Regions from separate parts of the Trichocoleus sp. Lan genome, predicted to be linked through region 2. Evidence: riboswitches for the same ligand, from Rfam matches in the RefSeq annotation. Region 2 holds a riboswitch; the other holds the start of a gene.
The links. A riboswitch is a leader RNA that binds a small molecule or an ion and turns the genes downstream of it on or off. The one in region 2 is predicted to bind cyclic di-AMP.
Positions count from the first base shown of each region.

Region 1: it holds a riboswitch for cyclic di-AMP, as region 2 does, so the genes downstream of both, NDA03_RS10600 (glycosyltransferase family 1 protein) here and ntrB (nitrate ABC transporter permease) in region 2, are expected to answer to the same signal.

Region 1 is NZ_JAMPKA010000009.1:167,496-176,005, reverse strand. It holds gene NDA03_RS10605 (polyribonucleotide nucleotidyltransferase) at 1-1,634, shown strand, start outside; cyclic di-AMP (ydaO/yuaA leader) riboswitch at 2,280-2,470, shown strand; gene NDA03_RS10600 (glycosyltransferase family 1 protein) at 2,634-3,911, shown strand; gene NDA03_RS10595 (hypothetical protein) at 4,130-4,495, shown strand; gene NDA03_RS10590 (pentapeptide repeat-containing protein) at 4,604-5,011, opposite strand; gene NDA03_RS10585 (hypothetical protein) at 5,158-5,340, opposite strand; gene tpiA (triose-phosphate isomerase) at 5,363-6,094, shown strand; gene folP (dihydropteroate synthase) at 6,149-7,102, shown strand; gene NDA03_RS10570 (stomatin-like protein) at 7,214-8,026, opposite strand; gene NDA03_RS10565 (alpha/beta fold hydrolase) at 8,187-8,510, opposite strand, start outside.
Region 2 is NZ_JAMPKA010000013.1:27,728-36,237, reverse strand. It holds gene NDA03_RS13230 (ABC transporter substrate-binding protein) at 1-1,066, opposite strand, end outside; gene ntrB (nitrate ABC transporter permease) at 1,286-2,140, opposite strand; cyclic di-AMP (ydaO/yuaA leader) riboswitch at 2,240-2,461, opposite strand; gene NDA03_RS13220 (DUF1830 domain-containing protein) at 2,585-2,998, shown strand; gene NDA03_RS13215 (sensor histidine kinase) at 3,167-4,444, shown strand; gene NDA03_RS13210 (hypothetical protein) at 4,611-4,778, opposite strand; gene NDA03_RS13205 (pentapeptide repeat-containing protein) at 5,131-6,393, shown strand; gene NDA03_RS13200 (hypothetical protein) at 6,591-6,746, opposite strand; gene NDA03_RS13195 (acetate--CoA ligase family protein) at 6,930-8,510, opposite strand, start outside.

The sequences.
Region 1 (8,510 bases), on a different contig from region 2:
TGGTGGTGGCAGGCTCTCCAGATGGCGTGATTATGGTGGAAGCTGGAGCGAATCAGCTGCCAGAACAGGATGTCATTGAGGCGATTGATTTCGGCTATGAGGCGGTGCGCGACTTGATTGAGGCGCAGCGAGAACTCATGGCAGCACTGGGGATTGAATTGGTTCAAGAAATCCAGCCGGAAGTCGATTCGACCCTAGAGAATTTTATTCGCGATCGCGCGACTGCCCAAATCAAAGAAGTCCTCTCCAAATTTGAACTCGACAAAAATAGCCGCGATGCTCTTTTAGATCAGATCAAAGAGACACAAATCCTGGCAGCGATCGCAGAATTAGCTGAAGACGACCCCATCCGAGTGGCTTCTGCGGCTAACTCTAAAGCAGTGAGTAACGTCTTTAAAGACATCACCAAGAAGCTGATGCGCCGTCAGATTGTCGAAGACAGCGTCCGGGTAGATGGTCGCAAGCTTGATGAAGTGCGCCCTGTCTCTTGTCGCGTGGGTCTGTTGCCCAATCGGGTTCATGGTAGCGGTTTGTTTAACCGAGGACTGACCCAGGTGTTATCTGTTTGTACTCTTGGCACCCCAGGCGATGCCCAGGATCTTGCAGATGACCTGCATCCAGAAGATGAAAAGCGCTATTTACATCACTATAATTTTCCACCCTTTTCTGTTGGGGAAACCAAGCCGATGCGGGCACCCGGTCGTCGGGAAATTGGTCACGGGGCACTAGCCGCACGGGCAATCGTGCCGGTGTTACCGCCGAAGGAAGAGTTCCCCTACGTGATTCGGGTGGTGTCTGAAGTTCTTTCTTCTAATGGTTCCACCTCGATGGGTTCGGTGTGTGGTTCCACCCTGGCTTTGATGGATGCTGGCGTGCCCATTGCGAAGCCGGTGAGTGGCGCAGCAATGGGACTGATTAAAGAAGGCGAGGAAGTTCGCATTCTGACGGATATTCAGGGCATTGAAGATTTCTTAGGTGACATGGACTTTAAGGTGGCAGGTACCGATACTGGTATCACTGCCTTGCAAATGGACATGAAGATCAGCGGACTGCCTCTGGATATCATTGCCAAAGCCGTCGAGCAAGCAAAGGGCGCTAGGCTGCACATTTTAGAGAAAATGCTGGCAACCATTGACCAGCCCCGCACCGAGATGTCACCTTATGCACCTCGCTTGCTAACGCTCAAGATTGAGCCAGAACTTATTGGCATGGTCATCGGGCCTGGAGGCAAGATGATTAAGAGCATCACTGAAGAAACGGGTGCCAAAATCGACATTGAGGATGATGGCACAATCACGATTTCAGCAGTAGATGGCGAGAAGGCGAAGAAAGCCCGCAACATCATCCAAGGGATGACGCGGAGGCTGAATGAGGGTGATGTATACGCTGGTCGCGTAACCCGGATTATTCCAATTGGGGCGTTTGTGGAAGTGCTTCCCGGAAAAGAAGGGATGATCCACATTTCTCAACTTGCTGATTACCGAGTCGGTCGCGTCGAAGATGAAGTGGCTGTCGGGGATGAAGTCATTGTCAAGGTACGGGAAATTGATAGCAAAGGTCGGATTAATCTGACGCGCTTGGGGATTCACCCAGATGAAGCGGCAGCTGCTCGTGAAGCGGCAGCAAGTCGTTAAAAAAAAGCACTTAGCGATTAGCGATTAGCGGTTAGCAATTAGGAATTGAAATTGCTAACCGCTAATCGCTGAACCGAGCTTTTTTCCTCAACAACTACTATTCCATTCGGTTATTAAATCTAATCTAATTATCCCGTAGCTATAGCAATCCTATTTGAGTTGCAAGCTAGGAGTTCAGATTCCTGACTTCTTCGATAAGTCGAATATCTCGCGTTTGAAAATGATTTAGCACCGAGCTATAAAAACTATAATTAGATGAATCATAGCAACAGTAAAGAGTTGTTTCTAGTAGTCTTTAACTCTTAGTTATGAGTTGGTTGATATTGAACGAATGACTGAAGGTTAAAGATGTAGAAAGCTTTTATTAATAACGAGTTGCATTTCTTGTCGTATAGGTTAATGCTGTGCGCGAACGTTCGCTAACAAAAGTTAGCTGATGGTTTTTTTACTTAGCCCAATGTACTCTATCGACCCCATCCGCCCACATCAAATGCTTGACTCGTAAGTCTGACGATTGGAGGGTAAGTATAGATATCATTATCGTATATTAAAAAACATCTATCTTAAGGTAGGTTGACGATTTTTAAATTGTAGTGTTAAGGTTGCAGTCAGTCTACATAAGTCAGCCTAATCCAGTATCTCACTTTAAAAAACGTACCTTATCTAATTAAGGTGAAGCTGGAGCGGAGGAACCAAATTTTGGGGCTTATCGATGAGAGATTAAAAATTAAAAATAGTAATCCTAATTTTTAATTTTGCATTCTTAATTTCTCAGAGAGGGACATCTCTCAGTCCTCGCCCGTCAGCTAACTCCGTCGGCATTGAGAGGAGACTGAAGAGTCAGCAATTTTGTAGAATTTGCGCGATCTCATCAGTGTCCTTGGCTGGTATCTGTTCGCTTCGTTGTACCTGCCCTCGACTATGAGTAGAGGCACATTTCGTGCTTCAACTGCTGGCGTAGGAGAGCAGGTGCGCTAGCTATGAGGAGAAAATCAACCGATGTTACTGACTGAAAAAAATCGTATCGCCTTAATTTCAGTAGATGGCGATCCAGCGGTAGAAATTGGGCAAGAAGAAGCTGGAGGTCAAAATGTCTATGTGCGTCAAGTAGGATTAGCACTCGCTGAGCAAGGCTGGCAGGTGGATATGTTCACTCGCCGCAGCACTCCGGAGCAACTGGATGTCGTTCAGCATACGCCTAACTGCCAGACAATCCGATTAGCCGCTGGGCCAGCCCAATTCATGAGTCGGGATCGACTCTTCTGCTATTTACCAGAGTTTGTTGAACAATTCCAGGCATTTCAGCAGCGTGAAGGTTGGCAATATACCCTGGTGCATACCAATTATTGGTTGTCATCTTGGGTGGGAATGGAACTGAAAAAGCACCAACCTTTGATACAGGTACATACTTATCACTCGCTGGGGGCGGTAAAGTATCGTACAGTTTCCGAAATTCCAGCGATCGCTTCCACACGACTTGCCGTTGAAAAAGCGTGTCTGGAAACAGTCGATCGAGTGATTGCTACCAGTCCGCAAGAAGAAGATCAAATGCGATCGCTTGTTTCCACTCAGGGACAGATTGAAATGATTCCCTGCGGTACAGATATCGTTAAATTTGGTTCCATTCAGCGCCAAGAAGCACGCCAACAGCTAGGAATTGCCAGCGACGCCAAAGTAGTGCTGTATGTGGGTCGTTTCGATCGGCGCAAGGGAATTGAAACTTTAGTCCGAGCTGTAGCAAAATCAAGCTTACGCAAGTCTTGCGACCTAAAGCTCCTCATCGCAGGCGGAAGTCGTCCGGGACAGAGTGACGGCATTGAACGCGATCGCATTGAGAAAATCGTAGCTGAAGAAGGCATTGGCGATCTCACTTGCTTCCCCGGTCGTGTGGAAGATAACGATTTGCCTCTCTACTACTCAGCTGCCGATGTGTGTGTTGTCCCCAGTCATTACGAACCCTTCGGTTTAGTTGCCATTGAAGCAATGGCTACCCGGACGCCGGTAATTGCAAGTAATGTAGGCGGCTTGCAGTTTACCGTAGTGCCAGAGGTAACGGGTTTACTGGTACCTCCCAAAGATGAAGTCGCCTTTGGACAGGCGATTGACCGCATCCTAGCCGATCCCGATTGGCGAGACCAATTAGGCCAAATGGGTCGCCAACGGGTAGAAATTGCCTTTAGCTGGAATAGCGTGGCATTACGACTCAGCCATCTGTACACCAAATTACTGTGCCAAGCTGCTGTTGAATCTACGAGCAAACCGCAGCTAGTCGCTTGAGATTTTTTCCCCTGAAAAGTGCTGAGTCCTTTGGGATGGGATTTTAATCCCGATAGCGAGCAAGAAAAGGCACTAGAAAAGAGTTTCCATCCAACGTTGTGAGCTTTCAGTGTATAAGCGTTTCTTGCAATAAAAACAATCAATCTTCTTTGTTCCTTGCAAGGAGGAAATGAGACTCCCTCTTCGTTTCCGAAAGTTAGGACAGGTTCTCAATATTTTTGCAAGAACTCTATTCCCCAACCCTAAACAAATTTATTCCAAATCGATGGATTGTCGGTAAAAGCGGGATATCCATCCAATCATTTGAGAGCAATTCAAGTAGTAAGAAAACGGCAAATCACAAAATTAGGAGAGTTGAAATCATGCTGAATATCGGAGATAGCGTACTACATAAGAAAACCGGACGCTCAGGCAAGGTTTTTGGCTATGGCTATCAGATGGTTAATAGCACATACTTACCAACACTTATTGTCAGAGTAGTTGAAGCTGCAAGTTTAAGCCAGAAGAGTTTTGTAGAAGATTTGTCTTCGTCATGGATTCTGAAGGAAGAAGCTTCTCGGCTCTCGGCAAAGACTGCACGATAGAGCCTAGCACTGCTGCATTTGTGCTTTGAGCGATCGCTCAAAACAAAACTCGGTCAGTTTCTGACCGAGTTTTGTATTTTTGTCAAATATTTAGTTGTGAAAAAACCACTAATCCCATTTAACGTTATTCGGCAAAATCGCGTTGTCGAGAGCCGCATCCTTCAAGTTAGCATTTATCAAGTTAGCCTCTCTCAAATTGGCACTACTTAAGTCGGCTTTCTGGAGATCGGCGCTATTTGCAAATACACCCGTTAAATTAGCTTTTTCCAGATTAGCCTGCGTTAGATCGGCACCTTCTAAGTTGGCATTCGCTAGGTTAGCTCCCTGCAAGTTTGCCCCTCTCAAATCAGCCCCCGTGAGATGGGCACTTACAAGATTGGCTCCTTTCAAGTCGCAGTTCTGACATTGCTTAGTTTCGATTAATCGTCTGACATGAGCGGGATTTTCGGCTCGGACGGGAGCAACTAAGCCTAAGGGAAGCAGAATCGCTGCGGCTGCTAAAAATTTTAGTTTCATATTTACTCCAATAATTTAAGTTTTTTATTTACGTTCTGGTATAATTTTAAACCTATGTTTTTTTGAGAAACATCCTACGATAGGGGGGAATCTTTCGGGTAAATACCCACCTAAAGTAATAAAAAGATTTTTGAAGTGAGTAGCGGCTAAGAGCAGCATCCCCAGAGCGATCGCTCCTGCGGATCGAGTGTTGGCGTGCAAGGATTGCGGGGTGAAATTATCGCGTCGCTTGACATTTGCGCTTTTAGCGACCAGAAAGTGTAAATGCGATCGCCTTTAAAGCAGGGGTTCCCCCGCCGTACTAAACTGGAGGTTACAGTTTTTAGCATTCTGAACTTGACTGAGTTAGCTGTGCGGAAAATAGTTATTGCCGGTAATTGGAAAATGTACAAAACTCAGACCGAGAGTCTGGAGTTTTTGCAAGGATTCATGTCTCACCTAGAAGAAACCCCAGACGAGCGGGAAGTAGTCCTAGCGGCTCCTTTCACTGCTTTGAGCATCATGTCTAAAAATCTGCACGGTAGCCGCGTGCAGCTGGGTGCCCAAAACATCCACTGGGAAGAAATGGGAGCCTACACAGGTGAAATTGCCGGACCCATGCTGACAGAAATTGGGGTGCGTTTCGTAATTGTGGGTCATAGCGAACGGCGTCAATACTTTGGCGAAACCGATGAAACTGTGAACCTACGGCTGAAAGCAGCGCAACGCTACGGTTTAACGCCCATTCTCTGCGTCGGCGAAACCAAGCAACAACGCGATGCAGGTGAAACAGAATCCCTGATTTCTACCCAACTGAAAAAAGGCTTGGTTGACGTTGATCAAGAGAACCTGGTTATTGCCTACGAACCTATTTGGGCAATTGGTACTGGCGACACCTGCGAGTCAAAAGAAGCAAATCGGGTGATTGGCTTGATTCGCACTCAATTGACAAATCCAAATGTCTCGATTCAGTACGGTGGCTCGGTCAAGCCCAATAATATTGATGAAATCATGGCGCAGCCAGAAATCGATGGGGCTTTGGTCGGGGGAGCCAGTCTGGAGGCTGCCAGTTTTGCCCGAATTGTCAACTTTCAAAAAGGATAAGGATGTTAGCGAAGCGGCGCTTTCTTCGCCGGATGACGGATGAATCAATCCAAAATCCAAAATAGCTTGACCCTGCGGGGTCAAACTTTTGACTGGGGACAGCGCACTTATTTAATGGGTGTGTTGAATGTGACGCCTGATAGTTTTAGTGACGGCGGAGACTTTAACACGCTAGGAGACGCCTTGGCTCAGGCTAAGCATCTTGTGGCAGCCGGAGCCAATATCCTCGATGTGGGGGGACAATCAACCCGCCCCGGAGCCGCCCAAATCTCTCTGGAAGAGGAATTGGATCGGGTGCTACCAGTAGTGCAAGCCCTCCGAAAGGGTGCAGAAGGAAAGATCGAGGATGACTCCGATTCTGCGGTAGGAGTCATAGAATCTGCTCAACACAGCAATCCCTTATCCCACCCTCCGGGATACATCCCTCATCCTTCTGAGGTTCCGATTTCCGTGGATACAACACGGGCATCTGTGGCACGGGCAGCGATTGGGGCGGGGGCTGATATCGTCAATGATATTTCCGGCGGTACTTTCGACCCGGAGATGTTTGCTGTGGTGGCAGAGTTGGGAGTCCCCATTGTGTTGATGCACATCCGAGGGACGCCAGCTACCATGCAGCAGATGACGAATTATCAGGACTTGATGGGGCAAATCTCCGAGTTTTTGTCAAGTCAAATTGAGCAAGCGATCGCATCTGGCATCGATCGCTCAAAAATTATCATCGATCCCGGCATTGGCTTTGCCAAAACTTACGAGCAAAGTTTGGAAATTCTGCAACGCCTGCCGATGTTGCATTCTTTAGGTGTTCCTTTGTTAGTGGGACCATCCCGGAAAAGTTTTATCGGGCGGATTTTAAATCAACCCGATCCCAAAGGCAGAGTGTGGGGAACGGCGGCGGCTTGTTGCGGAGCGATCGCGGGAGGTGCTGATATCCTCCGAATTCACGATGTCCAACCTATGCACGACGTTTGTCGCGTCGCGGATGCCATTTTCAGAAAACAAAAATAGAAAAGCTAAGAGCGATCGCTGTCTTGAAATGCCTTAAAAAGTGATGTTTTTAATTTCAAATCAGCTCGACTCTTAAAACTCTTTTCATTTTTGTTTTTTACCTTTTACCTTCTAAGTTCCCGATCCATTGCCATTAGAGCCATTAGGCGGTTCAGGAGTAGACATTAAATCAGTCATGGCTTCTGATAAAGCTTTCGGGTCCATAAATACCACTTTGGAGTTAGGACTCGCACTCAATTTCTGATTGGCATCGACATATCTTTGAGCAACGAGAAACTGCAATACTTCTCTACTTAAAGGTTGTGACTGCAAAGCTTGGCTCAGAATTTCTATCGACTTCACAGTTCCCTCCGCTTCCAAGATGGAAGCGCGTTTCTTACTTTCCGCTGCTCGTTCCAGCTCCAGAGACTCCAAGACAGTTTTTGCGGGCGTAATGTCTCGTACCTCGACGCGAGTCACCTTAACTCCCCACGCAGCCGTCGCTTCATCCAACTGCTGTAACAAAGTCTGATTAATTTCGGTTCTGGAAGAATACGTTTGCTCCAGTTCCATTTGACCAATCGCAGAGCGAAGCGTCGTCAAAACTAAGTTTTCGATTGCTTGCTCAATATCTTCAACGGCGTAGTAGGCTTTTTCCAAATCCAGAATCTGCCAGTACACCACTGCATCAACTTTCAGCGAAACGTTGTCTTTGGTAATTGCCTGTTGAGGGTCAATGTTCAAAAACTTCTCGCGGCTGGTTTCCTCCACCACAATTGAGTCAACAAAGGGAACGATAAAGTTGAGACCGGGCGCGAGTCTTCGATTGTACTGACCCAAGCGCTCTACTAAAGCTTGATTTCCTTCGTTGATAATTTTCACAGAACCCACTGTATAGCCGATAATCACTAAGGCGAGGGGGGCAAGAATCGTGATGGGGTCCATAATGCGCTCTCTCCTGAAGAGGCTACTGTCAAAAGTAGCGATTAGCTTAATGCTAACTTTTAATTAGTCACAGCTTGACTTTGATTAAATCAGGATTTTTATCCAAAACTCGGAGCCTTGCCTTAGTTTTGAGAAACATTTCATTGGGATGCCCGCCTTTCTAGGGCAGTGGTGGCAAAGCCAGCCACGAAGTAACGCTTGGGGGTAGTTGCGTATTCAGGCGCAGCGCCAGTTCTGGGGTAGAGAGAGATTGGGCGTAGACGGGTGTTAAAAAGGGTTCGTAAGTTGAGGCGGCTGGAGTCAGCTGTTTGACAAATGCCAAGGTGACGCCTTTAAGCAACTGACGCAGGGGAGCCGCTACTTCACCAGTGCGTTCGTTGACGAGGGTTGTTTGAGTGAGCTGTTCGCCTTGGCTACCAGGAGCAAAATCGCTAATGCTTAAGTGAGTTCCGCCAATTGCTGTGAGGAGATATTTCGGGCTGGG
Region 2 (8,510 bases):
TTGTACTGTCCTCGGCTTTCGCAATCCGAGCTTTACCATCAAAACCGCCATAATTGTAGTCGCCAATAATTGCGGGACGAGTAAATTTGGGTTTGGCACCTGTAAAGGAACGCTCGGAAATAAGTGTTGCTACTTCTTCGCGGTTTTCAGGCTTGCTGCAATACTGGCAAGCTTCAATCATCGCTTTGACGAGGGAACGATAAGTTTTGGGATTTTTTTGGATGAAAGATTCCATCACACCCAGCAGTCGATCTGGGTGTCCCAACCAAATTTCTTTGCCTTGAGCGAAGGTAAAACCAACACCTTCATTTCCGGTAATTGCGCGGGTATTCCAAGGTTCTGCCACCATGTAGGCTTGCATCGCTCCTATCCGCACGTTCGTCACCATTTGCGGTGGGGGAACGATGATGACGCGAAACTCTTTCAGGGGATCGACTCCGGCGGCGGCGGATAGGTAGCGGACGAAGTATTCGTAAATGGCAGAACTGAGGACAACTGCCCAAACTCGTTGTTCTCGCGGCTGCTTCTCAAAGTAGCTGCGGAAATCCTTCCCAAATGCTTCTAAATCGCCGTTATACTCCCGCCAGGGACGCAAACCTGCTTCCCACATTTTCCGGTTCATCGTCATGGCGTTACCGTGTCGGTGAATGGTCATGGCGGCGCAGAGAGGGGCATGGCGTGCGCCTTCAGCACCGATTCTGGCGTTGGTGACGGCACCAGAGACTACGGGGGCGGCATCAGTGCGACCAAAAATTACGCCGTCACGAGAGGTTGCCCAGCTAGCTTCCCGATTAAGTTGGACGTTGAGACCGTACTTGCGGAAAAATCCTTTTTTCCAAGCGATCGCAAACGGCGCACAATCATTCACCGGCACATAGCCAACAATCAGATCGGGTTTTTCTAACGATCCTGGCTCTACGACTTGTTTGATGGATGCGGATTCTTCAGTGAGTCCTTTCGCTGAGCGATCGCCGCTAATCGCACAAGATGATAGTGCCATTCCTGCTGCTGTGGCACCCATACCCTCCAGAAATTTTCGTCGCGTCCAGTTTGTGGTGTCACTCATAATTCGTCCTTGCGATCCATTTCCACTCAGCTCAAGCCACTAGGTTTGAGCGATTACTGCTCATGAGTTCTCTGAAAAAATTGACGCCGTAGGTACTACGTCTCGCAACCCACTCGTTTGAGCGGTCAGCGTTACCACGACGGCCGTGAGTCTCGCTCACACTAGCGATTTCTGTTAGAGCAGAATCATCCCTACTTAACAGAGGTTTACAGAAAATTATTAGACAGAGGTTGCCCTAGGGCGACGGTGAGTAACCAAAGCTTCAACTTTGCCTAGGGCGTAGTCCAGCAGTAGTCCTGTCAGCCCAATCACTACCACTGCCAAAAATACTGAGCTTAGGTTTAAGCGACTCCATTCATCCCACACAAAAAACCCAATCCCGATGCCGCCTGTGAGCATTTCTACAGCGACAATGACCAGCCATGCAATTCCCAAACTAATCCGTAAACCAGTGAAGACATAAGGCAAACTCGCAGGCCAAATAATCTTGGTAATTCGTCGCCAACGGGGCATTTCTAGCACCCTTGCCACATCGAGGTAATCTTTGGAAACGCTAGAAACACCGAGAGCAGTGTTAATAATGGTGGGCCACAAAGAGGTAATGAAGATAACAAAAATTGCTGACGGATCTGCTAGGTTAAAAATTGCTAAAGCAATGGGCAACCAAGCTAGGGGCGATACTGGCTTGAAAATCTGAATTATGGGATTGAGTGCCATCATTGCTTGCTTGGACATCCCAATCAAAAATCCAATGGGAATGGCAACAACTGCACCTAACAAAAATCCCAGCAATACTCGTCGAAGGCTTGCCAGTAGTAACCAACCAATCCCTAGATCGCCAGGACCCCGTCGGTAAAAGGGGTTCAGAATGTAGTCTAAATTCTTGACGAACGCCTCTGGTGGGGTGGGTATTAATTCATGCTTGAAAAGCGCAACAATCCACCACAGAACGAGAATTCCTAAAAAACCAAGGGCGGGGAGGACGACGACATCCCGAATCAGAACGGGTTTTGCCCGTTTCCAGGCTACCTGTCCAGCAACTGCAATCGCAGACAAATTCAGCTGCAATATCATTATGAAGCTCCTCAGAGTCACTCTTCAGGTACAAAAAAGTAGAGCAGTACCAGCCGGGGACACTGATGAGTTCAGAACATTTCAAAAAATGCTGACTCTTCAGTCTCCTCTCAATGCCTACGAAGTTAGCTGACGGGCTAGAGCTGAGAGATGCTCTTCTCTAATGGATAAGGGATGAAGGATAAATAAACAGTTTTTTATTCCGCCTTACACCTTTTGCCTTACTCCTGGCAGAGATACGCCCCATTAATTGGTTCCTCCGTTCCAGCGCTTATACAGAGCGATCGCTTGCTAAGACGCTGAATTAGGCTGACTTACTCGGATTAACCGATAAGTTTAGCACGCCTTTTTAAGACAGTCCACCTTTCCGAAGACATAGCTTTCTAGCGATCGCTTCTCCATCAAATTCACAATAGTTTACGAACTTTTTGAGGCATTCTAGTGATGTTTGTATTCTCTACTACATCTTGCCTTCCTTCAACCCCATCTTTAGGTAGAAGCCGCTTGAAGCAGTCGAAGTTTATATTATCTATCTTGTTAATCAGCCAATTTTATCGTTCGTTCAAGGCACCCAATATGATGTCAGTATTCTCCTCTTTAGTTTCTGAACCTTCCGAACAAATACTTTGTTTTTATACAAATTGCACAAATAAGATTCAAATTGTTAGAGTTGATAATACTCAAGACTTAAGCTTTGAACGGATTGTTTTCCCTGGTCAACGTTTATTGTTTAAAGCCTTACTAGACTCCCAACTAGAAATACATACTAACCCAACAAGAATTTTTACTGAAAACTTAGCTTTAATAGAAGTAATTCCCTGCGCTAATCTCCGCGTACAGGAAGAAATGAGCGCCTGAAAATGAAGTTTTTAACCCTTAGGGTGGCTTTTGATTAAAAACATTTTAAGAGCTTATAGCCGAAGTATTTGGGCGCGAAAACAAGAAGGAAAAACAAATTAGCTACTCCCCAAGCTAATCTTAGTCTATGGAGAGCATTTGTAAACGAGTCAATAGCGCCAAAAAATGATGGATTTTAGTCAATTACTGATCGATAAATCTGCCACGATTGTAGAGAAATGGATTGAAGCTGTCCGTGCTGATAGTCGAATTGAGACCGCAGCAGAATTATCTTACAAGGGTTTGCGCGACAGCCTCCCCCGTGTCCTCAAGGCATTAGCGACTGTACTTTCTAAGTTTCAAGACAGTGATGTTCAGTCGTTAGTAGATGCAAGTTTAGAACATGGTATACTTCGGGCTGAACAAGGTTACGATCCAGTAGAAATTGTCCGTGAATACCGAATTTTACGGGAGACAATCGTTTCCACCTTAGAGGGAGAGTTGCTAGACTCATCACCGATTGAGATAATCCGAGTCATTCGTCTGATTGATACAGTAGTGGATGAAGCGATCGCTCAATGTTTTAAAAGCTATATGGATGAGCGATTGCACGAACTCCAACAGCTGCAAAGTCAGTTAAAATTGACCAATCAAGAATTAACTCGTTTGCTTCGGGCGAATAAAGATAACCTTTCTCATCTAGCCCACGAATTGAAAACTCCCCTTACTTCCATTATTGGCTACTCAGATTTATTTTTGCGCCAACAACAACGGAAGCAGGAGGAGAGTGATAACCTTCCGAATCTAGAACACATTGAGAAAGTGCTACGAAATGGACGACAGCTACTTCGATTAATCAACGATGCGTTGGAAATTTCTCGCTATGAAGCGGGGAAAATGAAATTGCAGCCATCTGTAACAGATGTACGCTCTTTAATTCAGAATATCCTGGAAATGGTAGAACCTTTGGCGGATTCCAAGGAGCTACAGATAATCGTTGATTACGATTCAGCTAGCGCCGATAGCTGTGCTGCTCTTCGAGAAGGACTACACCCCACATGCGCCCCCGATCGGGTGCTGACAGATCCGCTGAGACTCCAGCAAATTATTACTAATCTCTTGAGTAACGCGATTCGTTACACCGACTCTGGAACGATTAAATTAAGCTGCCAAACGCTATCAGATAAAGAGTGGGCGATCGCTATCAGCGATACGGGAATCGGCGTTCCTCCAGAAGACCAAGCTCGTATATTTGAACCCTACTTTCGCTCTATCCCCCAAGAAAAGTCTTTCCTTCCGGAAAGTACAGGTTTAGGATTAGCGATTGTCTCGCGGTTGGTAAAATTATTACAAGGAAGAATAGAGCTAGTTTCACAAGTAGGCATTGGCTCCACCTTCACTGTCATTTTACCGTTAGCAGTGAATACTTCTGAGGAAATCGTGACGCCTTCAACAACCCAGGTATAGCACTTTCAACTAATTTTTAAAGATGAAACCCCAGACTCCTTAGAACAGTCTGGGATTTGAACTCTAAACTCGAATCAAATAGCGATGAAGCCTGTTTTCGGGAAACAACTGCTAGTTTAGGGTCAAGCAGACGACCTGCAAGACTCTCCAAAATTCTTGAACCCCTTCAAAAGCCGTAGGTGCCCGTGCGGGAGCGTAGGTGCAGCCTTGGAGAGTCAATAGAGCGAAACACTGGCTGCTGTTGGGGGTGCATCCACTTCAACCCAAGCCAGACGTAAAGATTGGTCAGCCAGCCAAAACTAACCACCTGAAATTCTCGAAGGGGTGGAGTCACGATTGAGCGCTAGGTGAATTGGAAACAGGAGGAATTTGACAAGCAGAAAACTGAGTGTTGCGATCGCTCGTAAACTTTACCATGCGATCTCTTTGCTAGCGTATGCCGCGATCGCTCGGTAGCTGCCCATCTACCTTCGATCGGCAGGCGAGTGAAAAGTTGTACTTCGCGTATGATTAGTAATCAGCTGCTCAGCACTGGGAATAATAACTTAAGAGTTGAAAGCGGTTATTTTTCAAGTGCTGAAAAAACAATTAAAAACATTTCCAGAAAATCCGAGCGGGGAAAAACCTATTCGAGCTGACTTGAATAGCCAATACCTAAGGGGGCAAAAACCCAGGGGGCATACGCCGTGATTGTAGACTTGAAAGAAACTGAACTCAGGGGAGCTTTTCTCAAAGGGAAGGAGCTGAGGGGAGCAGACCTAAGAAGGGTAAACCTCAGCGAGGCGAACCTCAGTTATGCAGATCTCATAGAAGCAGACCTAACAGAGGCAAACCTGAATGGGTCAAATCTAAGTGGAGCCTGTCTCAATTTAGCAAATCTGAGCGAGGCAGACTTGACGAAAGCAGACTTGAGTGGAACCACCCTGATTGGAGCAGATTTAACAGCAGCCAACTTGAGCGGAGCCAACTTGAAAAAGGCGAATCTGGTTGGAACTAATCTGGAAAATGCTAACTTGGCTGGAGCGAACCTGGTAGGAGTAGACTTGAGCGCAGCCGAGCTAAAGGGGGCTATCCTACAAAAGGCTGTCTACAATCAAGAGACTCGATTCCCTCCAGACTTTGACCTTCAGGAAGCGGGGGCTTACTTGATTGCCTCTGGCACTTTACTCATCGGCGTCAACCTGAGTGAAGTCGATCTCAGTGGGGTTTATTTAAAGTCAGCCGACCTGAAAGCAGCAAATTTGATGAGGGCAAATCTGGTCGGCGCAAATTTGGAGAACGTTAACTTGGCGGGTGCCAATCTGGTTGGAACCGATTTGAGTAAAGCCAAGCTGAGGGGAACCATTCTAGAAAAAGCTGTCTACACGCAAGAGACTCAATTTCCCTACGAGTTTGACCCCAGTGAAGCTGGAGCTTACTTGATTGCTGCGGGTGTATCCCTGCCTGGGGTTAATTTGAGCGGAGTCAATCTGAGCGGAGCCGATTTAAGGGCGACCAATCTGCGAGGGGCAAAGTTACGAGGAGCAAACTTGAGAGGGGTAGACTTAAGCAAAGCTAACTTGAGGAAGGCTGAGCTGGATGATGCCAACTTGAGCGGAGCCGACTTACGAGGGGCGGACTTTACGGGAGCCATTTTGAAGCTGGTGAACTTCAGCGAGGCGGATCTAAGAGGAGTAGACTTAACGCGAGCCGACTTGAAGGGAGCCAATCTAAGTAGAGCCGACTTGAGAGGAGTAGACTTGACGGGAGCTAGCTTGAAGCAGGTGAACTTAAGTGAAGCCGACTTGAGGGGGGTAGACTTAACGCGAACGGATTTAAGGGGAGCCAACCTAAGTGGGGCAGACTTGACGGATGTGGATTTGAGTCGGGCGATGCTCAAGGGTGCCGACCTGACAGAAGCCAACGTTCCGCAAGAAAATTTCTTTAACTTAGAAATAGAGGCACGATGAAGCTTAAAGCGATCTGCGATGGATGTGCAATGAATAGGGGGGCGAATAAATAATCGGAGTATTCACCCGGAGACGATATCCATTATTTTTTCTTGCGAGTCCAAAGATCCGTGAACATCATGGTCAACCCGCCGATAAAAATTGCGATCGCCATCCCGCCTGCCGTAACATTCATCCAATCAATATTTTCCATCTGATTATTCAGCCGTTTTTTCGATCAACGGTACTAGATTAGCAACTTTGGCATCCAGACAAACATTCCCGCCCAGAAAAGCGCGAACTAAGCGAACATTAAAGGTTCTGTAACCTGCTCCTGGCAAGTTTTGCTTGCGTGCTTGCTGGTGCGCTTTCAATCGTCCGGTGCAAGATGCGAACTCAAGGGACTTATTTTGCTCGAAGCAGTCTTAGACCTAGCCAGAATCGCCCCTTAGAAAGCGACAGGCGAGGGGAACTATCTTCAAACCCCTCTCCGATACGGAGAGAGGTTTGGCTACAGATCTGCCCGCTTGTGTCTTCCAGAGACTTGTACAAAAGGTTTAGTGTCTGACTTCAAACTCAGGTGAGATTTTCGGAATTTCTTTGAGATAAACCCGCGAAAAAGGTTCGGCTGAGCCAAGCTGGTACTGTTCAAGCAAGCCATGAGAGCGGATGGAGATAGTGTCTCCTTCCTTAATCACGACAGTAGAGTCGTGGAGAATGTCTCTCGCCAGCATCATCTCGGTTTCCGTAGGATTATCCAAGATTACAAGATTGCTCCCGTAGTAGAACATCCCATCTGCCTCTAGTACGTCTTCTGTGTACTCGACAATCAGCAGATCGAGCTGGGGATTCCGGAGCAGGTTTTGAACGTTACTGTTGTAATCTTTGTTCAAGTTTTTCTGGGAACGATTGACGAAAACTCCATCCCGACAAACTGCGCCAATTGTCCAGTCGGGGTGTTGCATCAGGATATCGTCAATGACTTCTTGAAGTTCTTGAACTGAGATCCGGTTGAAGGTGATGAAAGGTATTCTGGCTTTTTCGGCGGAGTCAAAGAAGGTTTCCAGAATATGGGAAGGCACATCGACGCTGTCACCAACGGCGGGTCTAAGATGCATATAGATGCCGGGGGCGGCGTTGATTTCGATGATGCCAAACTCACCATCCTTCCAAGATTTGGATAAATCTTGGGCGATGACATCAATACCGAGGCAAGTCAGGCGGAAATGCTGGGCGATATCTTGCGCCAGGATAATGTTGTCCGGATGAACAGTGCTAGTCTTATCGATGCTCAAGCCGCCAGCCGATAGGTTGGCAACTTTGCGAAGATAGACGGTGCGATCGCTTTCAATCACGCTATCTAGACCTAATCCCTGTTCTTCTAAGTACATTTCCATTGCCTCATCGCACTGGATCTTGCCCATCGGCGACGTTGGCGTATCTATCCTGTCTGGCTTCCGATTTTCCTGCTCGATCAATTCCACAATCGTTGAGTGTCCATCACCCATGACTGATGCGGCGCGGCGTTCCGTCGCGGCGACGAATCTACCATTGACGCAAAGTAAACGAAAATCTGCGCCTTTGTAGCTTTTTTCGACGATGATCCGGACTGGCTGCTCTTTAGGAATCGCATTGACTGCCCTGCTAAAGGCATATTTCAGTTCTTCTGAATCTTGCACATCAGCCGTTACCCCAATTCCTTTGTGGCCCACTACCGGCTTCACAGCGACGGGATAGCCAATCTCTCTAGCGGCTGCGCGAGCGTCTTCCAGTGAAGCGACGATGTCACCTTTGGGAACGGGGAATCCCAAGGTACCTAAGAAAGCTTTGCAGTCATCTTTGCGAGTGGTAAAGTCCGAATCCAGATGGCTATCGCAGTCAAAAGTCGTTGCTATCCCGCGAATCTGCTTTCTTCCATAGCCATATTGAACCAGTCCTTCGTCCCACAGATAAAAAACGGGAATTCCTTTTTCGTGAGCTGTACGCCACAGCGCATAGACTGTCGGTCCGCCGTAGACGGAGTAGCGGAACTGATCCTGCATCGCCTTGAACTGATCGTCAATCCTAAAATCTTTGCCTTGAGCGATCGCTTCAAACCAATCCCAAACACTGTAAACGACTGCCCGACTAGTGCGTGC